Regions from separate parts of the Agarivorans sp. Alg241-V36 genome, predicted to be linked through region 2. Evidence: predicted binding sites of a transcription regulator. Region 2 holds the regulator's gene; each other region holds the start of a gene.

Region 1 (3,612 bases), on a different contig from region 2:
TGCATAACCAATAGCTTCTTCTTTGAAGTAATCGCCAAAGCTGAAGTTACCTAACATTTCAAAAAAAGTGTGGTGACGCGCCGTGTAACCTACGTTTTCTAAATCATTGTGCTTACCGCCGGCACGTACACAACGTTGTGACGTAGTGGCTCGGCTGTAATTACGCTTATCAATGCCAAGAAATACGTCTTTGAACTGATTCATACCCGCGTTGGTAAATAGTAAGGTAGGATCGTCGTGAGGGACTAATGAACTACTGGCAACTACTTGGTGATTTTTGCTGTTAAAGAAGCTTAAAAATGCATTTCTTACTTCAGCTGAAGTCATCTTCATGAAACTCTTTCCTGGGGGTTTGTTGCAACTCGACATAGCGGCGAAACCTAAAGTTTCGCGTCGATAAGCGCTAAAAAAGGTGAAACCGTTATTAATCGCGACAATATATCACGCAGACCTTTGCAGGCAAAGTGTTCAAGGCTTATTGCTGTTGTAGTTCGCTATACAGGATATTAATCAGTTCAAAATCAAAGCCCCGACGAAACAAATAAGCGGTACATTTTTGCTTTTGCATTCTGTCGCTGGGTATACCTTGCTTAAATTTCTTGGCGAAACAAAGCTCGATGGCTTGGTACCAATCCCAGTCATCCTGTTCCAGTACCTCATTGGCTAAATCGCCACTAATACCCTTAGTTTGTAAGTACTGTTTGATATAGTTTTTTCCGTACCCTTTGCTAATCCGAGCGCGGGTTAAGGATGCTGCATAACTTTTGTCATCTAACCAAGCATTTTGTTGAGCGTATTCGAGGGCATCACTAACTTCTTCATCCTGGTAGCCTTTTTGCCGCAGCTTCTGCACTAGCTGCTGCTGGCTATAAGAGCGTCTTGATAGCAAGTCGATGGTGGTATGTAAGGCGCTACGGTTGGTCATAACAAAAAGGAGCCATTAGGCTCCTTTATCTCGCTTATGCTTCTTGGTCTGCTGGAGCTTCAGCGGCAGGTTCTTGCTCCTCGAGCTCAACCTTGTTTAGAAGGTTGTTACGAATAGTCATCTCAATTTCTTGAGCCACTTCTGGATGTTCTTTTAAGTAGGTAGAAGCATTTGCTTTACCTTGGCCAATTTTGTTGCCTTTATAAGAGAACCAAGCACCGGCTTTATCTACAAGTTTTTCTTTAACACCTAAATCAACTAGTTCACCGTAACGGTTAAAGCCTTCGCCATACATAATCTGGAATTCAGCTTGCTTAAATGGCGCAGCAATTTTGTTTTTAACCACTTTAACGCGAGTTTCGTTACCCACTACTTCATCTCCAGCTTTTACTGCGCCGATGCGGCGAATATCAAGGCGTACAGATGCATAAAACTTAAGCGCATTACCACCAGAGGTAGTTTCTGGATTACCAAACATTACACCAATTTTCATACGAATTTGGTTAATGAAAATACACATACAGTTAGTTTGTTTTAGGGTACCAGTTAGCTTACGTAAAGCTTGCGACATTAAACGTGCCTGCAGGCCAACGTGGCTATCACCCATGTCACCTTCGATTTCAGCTTTTGGTGTTAATGCTGCAACTGAGTCAATAACAATCATATCTACGGCGCCAGAGCGCGCTAGCATATCGGTAATTTCTAGGGCTTGCTCACCGGTATCCGGCTGAGATACCAATAGGTTATCTACATCTACACCCAGCTTTTTAGCGTAAATAGGATCTAGAGCATGTTCTGCATCCACAAAGGCACATACCTTGCCCACTTTCTGCGCTTGCGCAATCGCTTCAAGAGTAAGAGTAGTTTTACCAGAACTTTCAGGACCATAGATTTCAATCACACGGCCCATTGGTAAGCCGCCGGCACCCAAGGCGATATCAATTGATAAAGAACCAGTAGAAATGGTTTCGATATCCATGGTACGGTTATCACCAAGCTTCATGATTGAGCCTTTACCAAATTGCTTCTCAATTTGGCCTAGGGCCGCAGCTAATGCCTTTTGTTTGTTCTGATCCATATCGCCCTCGTTAGGTGCTTTTAACTATCTTGTTGACCAGTAGTATACTGGATGTTCATACAGTATCAAGTTTATTCCATAAAATTCCTAAAAGAGTTTTGCCTAATTTGCTGGCAGCTTTTATCCTTGCAGCTTCGTTTAACTAATTAGCAATTATTCGATTACGCCGATGACTGAAACAAACCTAGAAAAACATACGCCAATGATGCGCCAATACCTCAACCTAAAGGCGCAACATCCCGATATTTTGCTGTTTTATCGAATGGGCGATTTCTATGAATTGTTTTACGATGATGCTAAACGCGCCTCTGAGTTAATGGATATTTCGCTTACCAAACGTGGGCAATCCGCTGGTATTCCTATTCCCATGGCGGGCATTCCTTATCACGCAGCTGAAAACTACCTATCACGTTTAGTACAATTAGGTGAGTCGGTAGCAATTTGTGAGCAGATAGGCGACCCTGCTACCAGCAAAGGGCCGGTTGAACGTAAAGTTGTTAGGATTATTACTCCGGGCACAGTAAGTGACGAAGCGCTATTAGAGGAGAAACACGACAACCTATTGGTTAGCGTTGTGAATCAACAGCAGCAAATTGGCCTCGCTTATCTGGATATTGCTAGTGGTCGCTTCGTTATTAATCAGTTTAATGGCGAGGATCAGCTTCAAGCTGAGCTGCAAAGATTAAACCCAGCCGAATTGCTCTACCCCGATGATTTTGAATACTACCCGAGCCTACAAGGCTATAAGGGTTTACGCCGACGCGGTGAGTGGGAGTTTGATTTAGCCACAGCTGAAAAAGTACTGAACCAGCAGTTTGGCACTCGTCACCTAGATGGTTTTGGTGTAAGTGAATATCCACTCGCCCTATCTGCAGCGGGTTGCTTGTTGCAATACGTGCAAGATACCCAACGCACCGCATTGCCACATATCAATGCCATTATTATTGAAAGCCAAAGCCAGTTTATTCAGTTAGATGCTGCTAGTCGCAAGAACTTAGAACTTACTCGAAACTTAGCCGGCACTTACGACAACACTCTCAGCGCGATACTTGATCGCAGCGCAACAGCCATGGGCAGTCGCTTGCTCAACCGTTGGATTCACCAGCCGCTCAGTAATCAACAAGAGGTTGTCGCTCGCCAAGATTGCATTGCTGAGATACTAAGTACAGACCTCTACCCGCAGCTACAAAGCATTCTTAAATCAATCGGGGATATTGAGCGTATTTTAGCGCGTTTAGCACTGCGCTCAGCTCGCCCTCGCGACCTTGCTCGCTTGCGAAATGCTTTTGAGCAGCTACCAGAACTACAAACTTACTTGCACAATAGCCAAGCCTTGGCTCCCTTAGCCAAATCCATCGGCGAATTTCCAAATACGCTAGCGTTGCTGCAAAGTGCCATAATCGATAATCCTCCAGTACTTATTCGCGATGGAGGAGTTATTGCGCCAGGTTATAACCAAGAACTAGATGAGTGGCGTAACCTAAGCGAGGGTGCAACTCAGTTTCTAAGTGATATTGAGCAACGCGAGCGAGAACAAACCGGTATTGCGAACCTAAAAATTGGCTACAACAAAGTACATGGTTTTTATATTGAAGTTAGCCGAACACAA
Region 2 (3,612 bases):
ACCTAGCTGTTTACCAAAGGCTTGCATTGCAGTGCCTGGTACCCCGTGTACAACCACTTCGATGTGTTTAGTTACATCCCCCACAGCAATTGGGCTGTCTTTAAGACCAGGGAATACACCCGGTAAACCTTCACCATTAACTTGGTGACAAGCCGCACAGCTCTTGTCGTAAACTTTTTTGCCTAGCGACATCAGCTCATCCTGTTCCATGGTCATAGCCACCAGCTCTAACTCTTGGGCTTGCTTAGCTAGATAAGCCGCCTCTTCTTCGGCTAGCCAGGTATCGTAGTCGGCCTGAGTTTTAGCAATAACCACAATCGGCATAAAGCCATGGTCTTTACCACATAACTCAGCACACTGGCCGCGGTATATACCGGGTTTATCAATGATGGTCCAAGCTTCGTTAATAAAGCCTGGGTTGGCGTCTTTTTTAACTGCAAAATCAGGTACCCACCACGAGTGGATAACATCTTCTGAGGTCATCAAGAACCGCACTTTTTTATCGATAGGCAATACCAGTGGGCGGTCTACCTCAAGCAAGTAGTTTTTGCGTTTTTCCAGTTTGCCGTTAACTTCATCCATATCAGAAGCCAGCACGCTGTAGAACTCTAATTCACGGTCAAAGTACTTGTAATGCCACTTCCACTGAGAACCCGTAACTTGAATGGTGATATCGGCATCGGAAGGATCTTCCATGGCCAGCAGGGTTTTAGTGGCAGGGATCGCCATTCCAATCAAAATAATGAAGGGAATAATGGTCCAAATAATTTCTACTTTGGTACTTTCATGAAATTGAGCCGGCTTGGCTCCTTTAGACTTACGATGATGAAAAATAGCCCAGAACATGGCGCCAAACACCAGCACCCCAATAGCACAACAAATATAAAAAATTGTCATGTGCAGGCCATAAACCTGCTCACTAATGGCGGTAACACCCGGACGTAAGTTGAATGACATTTCTTGCGCAAATACTTGCGACGAAAAGAATGTCAGCATTAATAGCTGAATCCATCGGCCCACAGCGCTCTCCTTTGCTAGTAGCCAACGACAACAACTCTCCAAACTAGGAAAGTAGCTGCAGAAAAAGGGAAATCCCCCACCCCAAAAGTAGTAGACAGCAACAGCTAAATACAAGCTACTGCTTATAAATTAACCCCTAAGTTAAAGAAATGTAAATATATTGTTGAGATTTTTATGGATAAACACGAAAGATGTGATGCTAACGACAAAAGCCCAAATCAGGCTGATTTGGGCTTAAAAAGGGCGGAACTTATTGCTATGTAAGGCTTACATCCAATCGGCAGTGCGAATAATACCTACCGCTAAACCTTCTATTTCGATGCTTTGATATTCTAAATCAACTTCAATAGTAGAGAGCTCTTCATTCTCTGGATGCAAGTAAACCATTTTACCGTCGCGCTCAAAACGCTTAACAGTAACATCGTCTTCTAAACGCGCCACCACCACTTGGCCGTTGTGAACATCATTGGTTTTATGCACAGCCAGTAAATCGCCATCCATTATGCCAATATCCTTCATGCTCATACCTTGCACCCGCAGCAAATAATCTGCATGAGGGTTAAACAAGTTAGCATCTACCGCATAGTGCGACTCTACATGTTCTTGCGCCAAAATAGGCTCACCGGCAGCCACTTGGCCAATTAAAGGTAAACCCGGCTCTGCTTCCTCGGCCGCAGACTCATTGGCACTGGCGGGCAAGTACGCTTCACTTAAACGGATACCACGCGAAGCCCCCGGGATCATCTCAATAGCGCCCTTTTTAGCTAAAGCACGTAAGTGCTCTTCCGCCGCATTAGCTGAGCGAAAGCCTAACTCCTTGGCAATTTCTGCGCGAGTTGGCGGCATTCCGGTATCGGAAATATGGCGGCGAATAAGTTCAAAGACTTCGGTTTGACGAGGTGTTAAGGGCTTCATAATTTACCTGTAGGTTTATACAGCACACTGTTAGTATATACAGCATAAATAATGAAGCAAGGCTTTATCTAAATCAGTGACTTATTTGTAGGTTTCAGTTTCATTGGAATTCTTTCCGCTACTTTGAAACTACACCCTATATTTTTTGACGTACATCACAAATAAGCAGAGGTTGGAATAAAGAAGGATACGAAGAGTCTAGGTAGCTCATTTTTGGACAGAACTGTGTCAGTGCTTCTTCTAAATTAGCAGTTCATGGACTACCTGAGGTATTGAAAACCTCTAATCAGGTGTCCAAAATTACTCATCCATTACAACAGATCATGGTCGACACACGTCATATCGACCACACATACTGTTAGTGCCAGTTAAAACTCTTGTACTGTAGGGCGCAGTACAATCTCGTTTACATCAACATCGTTTGGCTGTTCAATCACATAAGCGACAGCATTAGCGATAGACGTCGCTGAAATGGCATCGTTATACACCTCATTCACAAATTGAGAGATCGTTGCATCTGAGGTGCCATGTTTAAGCTCAGAATCAATAAGTCCAGGTGAGATGACAGTTGTGCGAATATTACGACCTACCTCCATACGTAGCCCCTCACTAATTGCACGAACGGCAAATTTAGTACCTGCATACACACTGCTCGCTGGCGAAACTTTATGACCAGCAACAGAGGAAATGTTAATAAAGTGACCAGTTTCTTGTCGCTCAAACACTGGAAGTGCAGCTGCAATACCATTAAGTACACCCTTTATATTCACATCGATGGTGTCATTCCACTCTTGTACTTTCAGCGCACTTAAAGGTGAAAGCGGCATAATACCAGCGTTATTGATCATCACATCTGCGCGACCAAACGTCGTTACTGCCAAGTCAACCAGTGCTTTAACGCTCTCACCTATAGTGACATCTGTTGCCAATGCTACTGCCTGACCATTTTCGCTTTGAATTTCAGCAACAATCGCGTCCAGTTTTTCAATGCGGCGCGCACCTAACACCACTTTTGCACCCTGAGAAGCCAGTTTTCTAGCCATTGCCTCACCTAGTCCACTGCTTGCGCCTGTAATTACAACTACTTTGTTTTCAATATTTGTCTTCATATAACTGATTCCTAGGTTTAACTTCTCGGAAGATTGGTTTGTAAGTTCACTGTGTTTAGAACAATACGGCATGCTCAAAAATGCTTATGAGCATTTTTGAGCATATGTCAGGGCTGAATGAGTACAACTAAATCATAGTAAATGAAGCAAGAGCTTGCTCTGCTACTTCAACACCATACTCTTGAACAAAGTGACCCGCTTCTTCAATTTTCATTGGCTCAGGGCAACCTTTGATCACCGCTTTTAGTTGCATCATCGCTGCCTCACCTAAGATTGCATCTTTCATTCCTATCGCCATAAAGCTTTCACCGCTCCATTCATTTGACCAGAACTCAATCGCACGAAGTCCATACTTCACCGCATCATCATCCGCATTCGTTGGGATCATCTGTGGGAATCGTTTCACGCCAACTTTGTAGGTTTTGTCAGGGAATGGCGCGTCATACGCAATTGCATCCATCACATTGACAGCTGCGCCAGCATCACATGCTATGACCCCTGCTACTGGTAATTCTGAAATTGTTTCATTAAGAGCCATCCACTGTACTGCGGCTTCAGCCAGCGGTTC
Region 3 (3,612 bases), on a different contig from region 2:
CTGCAGAAGGCACCACCCTAGGTGCCGACAACGGTATTGGTGGCGCGTCAATACTGGCTATTTTAACCAGTAACGAGATTGCTCATGGCCCTATCGAAGCCTTGTTCACCATTGACGAAGAAGCGGGAATGACCGGCGCCTTTGGCTTACAAGCAGGTGTACTAGAAGGCAAACTGCTAATTAACACTGACTCAGAGCAAGAAGGTGAAGTGTATATGGGTTGCGCTGGCGGCGGCGATACTAACGTAAGCTTCCCCCTAGAGCAGCAAGCTACTAACGCAGAGCAACTAGCCATAGAGTTAACAGTTAAAGGTTTAAAAGGCGGCCACTCGGGTTGTGACATCGATACCGGCCGAGCTAACGCAAATAAACTGTTAGTGCGCTTATTAGCAGCCCTGCAACAACAAGGCATTGAACCAGTAATTTGCCAGATTCAAGGTGGAAGCCTGCGCAATGCCATTCCTCGCGAAGCAAGCTGTACCTTGGTATTTAATGCAGCCAAGCAAGCCGAACTTGAGCAAGTTATCGAGCAACAGCGCAGCGAGTTTATCGATGAATTTGGTTTAGTTGAAACGGGCTTAAGCATTAGTAATGAGCAAGTTGAGACTCCAGAGCAAAGCTTTAGCAGCAACTTATCTCAACAACTTATCGCTAGTTTAAATGCCTGCACCAATGGCGTGGTGAGCATGAGCCAAACAGTAACAGGGGTTGTAGAAACTTCGCTAAACCTAGGCGTAATTAGCCAAACAGAATCCACTATCGACGCTAAAATTTTAGTCCGTTCGCTTATTGATTCAAGCCGCCTACAGGTTGAGGCAAGCCTTGCGTCACTATTCAGCTTAACCAATGCAGAAGTAAGCCATACTGGCGCTTACCCTGGTTGGAAGCCTGAAGCAGACTCGGTAATGAAAAGTGTCGTTCAACAAAGCTACCAAGAGCTATTTGGCAAGTGCCCAAATGTGATGGTTATTCACGCCGGTCTAGAATGTGGTTTATTTAAAAGCGCTTACCCAGAGTGGGACATGGCTTCGTTTGGACCAACCATTAAGTTTCCACACAGCCCAGACGAAAAAGTAGAAATTGCCGCAGTAGAAAAATACTGGCAACTACTGCTTAGTGTGCTTAACAATATTCCAGCTAAAGACTAATAAAGTAAGCGACAGGCAAACTGGTTTATTAGCCAGTTTGCCTATCACTCTTAACATGAAGTTAAGCAGTGGTCTTGTCGCTACGTTTTGACTCTTTGCCTTAAATGTAAGTACAGCCAAGCGACTTAGCTACGACCGAGATCTCACTAAGTAGTTAACTCAAAGGGCAAAACCAGTTGTGGCGACTGGTTTTGCTGCTCATAGGCTAGGCCAATATGTAAACCTATTAGCCGCACTGCCTTACCTTTTCCTCTAGCAAATGCTTCTTCAAACAATTCTAATAATGCCGACTCATCAATACGCTGACACTGCTGCTCTTTAGTGGTTTGTTGGAAATCGGCAAACTTTACCTTCACACCAAGTTTGTTCATTTTGGCTTGTTTTAAATGTTTTTCACTGCGCCGTTTTAGCTCTGGCAGCAACGCTAACAAGCGCTCAATCAAAATAGCTGGATTGCCTTCATCTTTGGCAAAGGTCCGCTCTACCGCCACGGACTTTCGCTTACGGTCGTTACTTACCGCCCGCTCATCAACCCCTTGGCAGCGCAGCCATAGCATCTCGCCAAACTTACCAAATAGCTGCTTTAACTTATCTTTGTCGGCTCGGCGGATGTCACCGCCAGTGTATAAACCTTGATGATGCAATTTCTCAATGCTTACCTTGCCCACCCCAGAGATTTTTTCCAAAGCCAAGGTCTCGATAAACTCACTCACCTGCTCCGGCTTTATCACATAAAGGCCATTTGGCTTGTTTAAGTCTGAGGCAATTTTGGCCAAGAACTTAACTGGGGCAACACCAGCAGACGCAGTTAAGCCAGTCTTAGTATAAATATCTTGGCGAATTTGCTCTGCAATGAGGGTGGCTGAGCCCTTGCAGGCCTCGCTATTGCTCACATCTAGATAGGCTTCATCTAATGATAATGGCTCAATAGCGTCGGCGTAATCATGGAAAACACTTTGTACCTCTCGGCTCACCTCTTGGTAAACCTGCATACGCGGTGGTACAAGTACCAGTTGCGGGCATAGTTGTAGGGCTTTGTGAGTAGGCATGGCAGAGCGAATGCCGTATTGGCGAGCAAGGTAGTTACAGGTGGTAAGCACGCCGCGACCACTACGCATACCGCCTACAGCTAAGGGAACATTGGCTAACTCTGGCTGATCTCGCATTTCTACAGCCGCATAAAAACAGTCCATATCAACATGGATTATTTTACGTTGTATTGGCTGTAAATCTGCCACAGCTATCGCCTCGAGACTGTATATAAACACAGTATGCGATATTTTGTTAAAAATTCAAAGTAACAGAGCCACTTTCCTTACAAGAAAGTGGCTCTGTAGCACTAAGCATTAAGCATTAAGCGGTATTATTGAGTCTTTTTGAGGAATAAATTAGACAGGGTAAATTGGTCGGGAATACCGGTTTGCGGAATACCCAGATCTTTTTGGTACTTAACAAATACTTCTACATCCAACGGGGTAAATACTGAGCCATCTACCGCAGTGTTGTAATAACCTAAAAACTTTAACCGCTGTTTAGCACGTTGCAAAATCTCTACGTAATAATAAGAATCCTTATCAGCCACCGAGACCTTCACTAAAGGGCTTTCCTTTTCCAAACGAATCGGAAACACCGTTTTAATTAAGCTATTTACTGCATCTAAGTACTTTATATCGGGGTTCGCTTTACAATGACGCTGTAGCAACGCTAGTAACAGCTCGGTAGTTTGCCAAGGAACCACATCATAGTTTGAGGGCTGAAATTGATTGTAAGACGTTACATAACCTTCTAGCCAACCGCCATAAAGCAAGTAATCAGAGTTTTTTTGTTGAGCGCTTTGCGTAAAGTCATTGCAGCTTTTCCTTGCTGCGCCCTTTGCCGCGAATTTACCAGAATCATCAGCAGCAACCACACTGCCACTAATAAACACCGCAATAGACCAAACAACTACCAGTATATGTTTCATGACACCCCAAAAAGATTAAAGCCTAAGTTTTCACTTAGGCTCTTAAAAACAATACTATTTATAATAAGCACTGAGTTTTTTTCGTCCAGCCCAAAATGCCATAACGAGACCAAACATAAACAAAGTTGGAGACTCTGGTACGCTATTGCTATCTGGCACAAATACTTCGATCGGTAACTGTGACACCTGGAAACTGCCAGTTTCTACAAAGGACAAACCAGTAACAAATGCCAATGGATCGGTAGGATCCAAGCCAAGGTCTAAGTTAATACCATTTAAAGTAAAGGTACTTACAGGGTCAAAGTTGATACCAAACTCAAAAGTTTCGCCTGCTGCTAAAGCGATTTGCTGCAACACGCCTTCAAACAAAAACTCTATCACGTAACCATCTGGGTCATTCACCGAGGCTAAGGAAGGTGCAGTTACCGAAGCAAACATACCATCTGTAGAGTATACGTAACCAGCAGCAACATCAGGGTCAATCCAAATGGTTTCACCACC
Region 4 (3,612 bases), on a different contig from region 2:
TCAACAAATCAAGAGCTTGGGCAGCAACTTGCTGAGTTACCTTTCCGTCAAACTTAACATCGGCAAAATCGCGCACTCTGCGTAACAAACGATTTGCAATACGCGGAGTGCCTCGAGAACGTTTTGCCACTTCCCAAGCGCCTTCTTCATCTAAGTCTAAATTGAGATAATGGGCACTTCTTTTGACGATATCGGCCAAGTCCTTAGTTTTGTAAAACTCTAAGCGTTGCACAATGCCAAATCGGTCTCGTAAAGGCGAAGTCAGCATACCTGCGCGGGTAGTAGCACCAATTAGAGTAAAGGGAGGTAAGTCTAATTTAATTGACCGTGCTGCAGGGCCCTCGCCTATCATGATATCCAACTGATAGTCTTCCATAGCCGGGTAAAGCACTTCTTCTACTACAGCGCTTAAACGATGGATTTCGTCGATAAACAAAACATCGCCAGGCTCTAGATTAGTTAACAGCGCCGCCAAATCACCGGCCTTTTCTAACACCGGTCCAGAAGTGGTTTTAATATTTACATCTAACTCATTAGCCACAATATTAGCTAAAGTGGTTTTACCCAGGCCTGGAGGGCCAAATATAAGTAGATGATCTAAAGCATCATCACGACGACGAGCGGCTTCAATAAATATTTCCAGCTGCTCTACAACCGCTTGTTGACCGGTGTAATCTTCAAGCTTTTTAGGTCGAATCGCACGATCAACCGTCTCTTCTTCTACTATTGGCGTGGCTGCTACTAAACGGTCAGCTTCAATCATCTAAAATACCTTTGTTACAGTGCCGCTTTTAAGGCTTCTCTGATCAGCTCTTCACTGCTCATGCCACTGGTCCACACTTGTTTCACCAACTTATCCGCTTGGTTACCTTTGTAACCCAAAGATTCTAGTGCTGCGATAGCTTCATCTTTAGGATCTACACTTGCGTGTAAGGGTAAATCGCCGTGGCTACTTAGACTATCACTAATTGGAGTTTCTGGAAGTTCTACATTCCAGTTTTTCAAGCGGTCTTTCATTTCGACCAATAAGCGTTCCGCCGTTTTTTTACCAATGCCCGGTACTTTAACCAAACTTGATAAGTCTTCATGTTTTACGGCAAACACAAACTGCTCACAGCTTAAGCCCGATAGAATGGCTAAGGCTACTTTAGGACCAATACCATTTACCTTTATCAATTCTCTAAATAATGAGCGAGAAGCTTTATCATGAAAGCCATAAAGTAACTGAGCATCTTCACGCACGATAAAGTGAGTTAATAAGCGCACTGACTCACCCAGTTCAGGTAATTGATAAAAACAGTTCATGGGTAATTGAATCTCGTAGCCAACTCCGGCTACGTCAATTAGAACGAACGGTGGGACTTTTTCTTCTAAGGTACCTTTAATGGTAGCGATCACTGCATAGACTCCTAAACTAACTGCGCTTAGCTTAACCTAAAGACTGGATATACATCCAGTCTTTTACAGTTAAATTATGTGAGGAGTCACGAGCTTAAGCCTTACTCCTGCTGCAATGATTTATGTTTATGGACCAAGTTCCAATCCGCTAGTACCGCATAAGCTGCTGGAATAATAAACAACACCATCATGGTAGATGCAATAATCCCAAACACTATCGATACCACAATAGGCTGCACCACTTGAGCCTGTAAGCTGGTTTCGAGTAAAAGCGGCAGTAAACCAGCAGCAGTGGTTAAGGAGGTTAAAAACACCGCTCTAAAACGCTCTTTACTCGCGTTAACAACAGCCTGATAAACGTCGTCACCTTCATCCAAGTGATGCCGGATATACTGCACCAGCAATATCGAATCATTGGTAACAATGCCCGCTAGGGAAATAAAACCTAAAATAGACGGCATGCTTAAGTTATGGCCTAACAAAAAGTGGCCCCACAATACGCCTATTAGAGCCATGGGAATCACTGTAAGCACGACCACAGGTTCTAAGTAGCTTCTAAATTGAAAGCTCAAAATAGCAAACACCCCAAAAATACCAATGGCAAAGCTTTTACTTAATGAAGCCCCTACTTTGGCACTTTCTTTAGCCTCTCCTTCAAAATCAACACGCAGACCAGGAAACTGCTTTTGAAGCTCTGGCAGAAAACTCCTTTGTACCAATTGCATTACTTCATTGGTATTAGCAGTCCTAGTATCAACATCTGCCATTACAGTTACTGTACGCAGGCTATTAATGCGTTGGATGCGAACATAAGCACGTTGATATTCAATGTTTGCGATGGAAGATAGAGGTACTTGTTGGCCATCCGCCAGTACAATCGGAAAGTTAGCTAATGCTTGTAAGCTTCCCGACTGTTGCTTGTTTAGCCTTACATCAATTTGCATGTTCTCTGGACCAATCTGAAACTCATCTGCAATGGTTCCTTGGTAAGAAGCACGTAATTGTTCCGCCACCATTTGGCCATTAACCATAAACGACTCCGCCCCTCCTCGAAGTGAAATTACCACCTCTTCTTTACCCGGACGCATGTCATCTAGAATGCTGTTCACACCTTGGAACTTACCTAGATAAGCCTGCAACTCAACCGATGCAGATTTTAAAGTATCAAGATTAGAGTGTTGTAAACGCACTTCAATCGCCCGCCCTGCTGGGCCCATTGTCGGTTGGGTAAAGGCTAAAGCTAAAGGCAATGCTTGATCACCTACCTGTTCCCGCCAAGCAGCGATGAAATCTTCTATGTAACTATTGCGGACCTCTGCAGAAAGCAGATCTAGGCGCACGGTAGCCACGTGAGGGCCAGACTCACCGGCATCAGCATTAAAATTGTATTGCGCGGTTATATCGTGGATCAGCGTTTGCGGCTCGTTGTTATTGTTGGTGAACTCTTCCCCAACCAGCTGCGCTGCATTAACAATTTCCGTAACCAAGGCTTCGGTTTGGCTCAAACTAGAGCCTGGCGGTAGGATAATTCTGGCTTCTGCTATGTCACCGTCTAATTCTGGAAACGCGGTGAATTTAACTAATCCGCTAATCACCAAAGAGAACGACAACAGCAACAAACCCAAAGTTGCACCAAGTGAGATGTAACGCCACTTCACTACGAAGGTAACGGCTGGAACAAGTTTGTTTAGTCGAAAACTTTCGAAAGCATCTAGAAATTTTGCTTTAAAGCCACTTGTGGGCCTTTCAATACCTTGGTGCTGCAAGGTATGACGAAGGTGGTTAGGCAGGATCAAAAACGCTTCTACCAAGCTAATACAAAGTACCAATAACAAAGCCATGGGCACCACGCTTAATACCGCGCCCATTTGCCCGTCTAGCCACATTAAACTGCCCAATACAAAAATGGTGGTGAAGAACGACGAGATAACCCCAGGCGCAGCTTTTTTAACCCCTTTAACCACTGCTTGGTCGGCGCTTAGCCCTCGCTCTAGATGAGCGGCAATCGATTCCGCAATAACAATCGCATCATCCATCATGATGCCAATAGCCATAAGCAGGCCCACCAGCGTCATAATGTTTATCGACAGCCCAAATACCGACATCAGGAACAAACCACCCATAAAGGCAACTGGTAAGCCTGCAGCTATCCAAAAAGAGTATCGCAACGAGAAAAACAGCCACATACTCAAAAACACCAAGATAATCCCTTGC

The links. The regulator LexA, encoded in region 2, represses DNA repair genes until DNA is damaged. The targets are predictions, from matches to a motif close to TACTGTATNNNNATACAGTA.
Region 1: recA (recombinase RecA) is a predicted target of LexA. The motif match lies at 2,049-2,068, and genes of this name have one in related genera.
Region 3: dinB (DNA polymerase IV) is a predicted target of LexA. The motif match lies at 2,401-2,420, and genes of this name have one in related genera.
Region 4: ruvA (Holliday junction branch migration protein RuvA) is a predicted target of LexA. The motif match lies at 1,440-1,459, and genes of this name have one in related genera.

What each region holds. Positions count from the first base shown of each region.
Region 1 is NZ_UNRE01000001.1:532,297-535,908, reverse strand. Features, by position in the region: gene alaS (alanine--tRNA ligase) at 1-333, opposite strand, end outside; gene G6R11_RS02540 (regulatory protein RecX) at 476-925, opposite strand; gene recA (recombinase RecA) at 960-2,003, opposite strand; gene mutS (DNA mismatch repair protein MutS) at 2,164-3,612, shown strand, end outside.
Region 2 is NZ_UNRE01000006.1:367,621-371,232, reverse strand. Features, by position in the region: gene coxB (cytochrome c oxidase subunit II) at 1-957, opposite strand, end outside; gene lexA (transcriptional repressor LexA) at 1,288-1,935, opposite strand; gene G6R11_RS15725 (SDR family oxidoreductase) at 2,304-3,044, opposite strand; gene G6R11_RS15720 (haloalkane dehalogenase) at 3,172-3,612, opposite strand, start outside.
Region 3 is NZ_UNRE01000001.1:580,095-583,706, reverse strand. Features, by position in the region: gene G6R11_RS02765 (aminoacyl-histidine dipeptidase) at 1-1,148, shown strand, start outside; gene dinB (DNA polymerase IV) at 1,295-2,386, opposite strand; gene G6R11_RS02755 (peptidoglycan-binding protein) at 2,512-3,111, opposite strand; gene G6R11_RS02750 (choice-of-anchor L domain-containing protein) at 3,166-3,612, opposite strand, start outside.
Region 4 is NZ_UNRE01000011.1:58,957-62,568, reverse strand. Features, by position in the region: gene ruvB (Holliday junction branch migration DNA helicase RuvB) at 1-763, opposite strand, end outside; gene ruvA (Holliday junction branch migration protein RuvA) at 778-1,398, opposite strand; gene G6R11_RS20425 (efflux RND transporter permease subunit) at 1,500-3,612, opposite strand, start outside.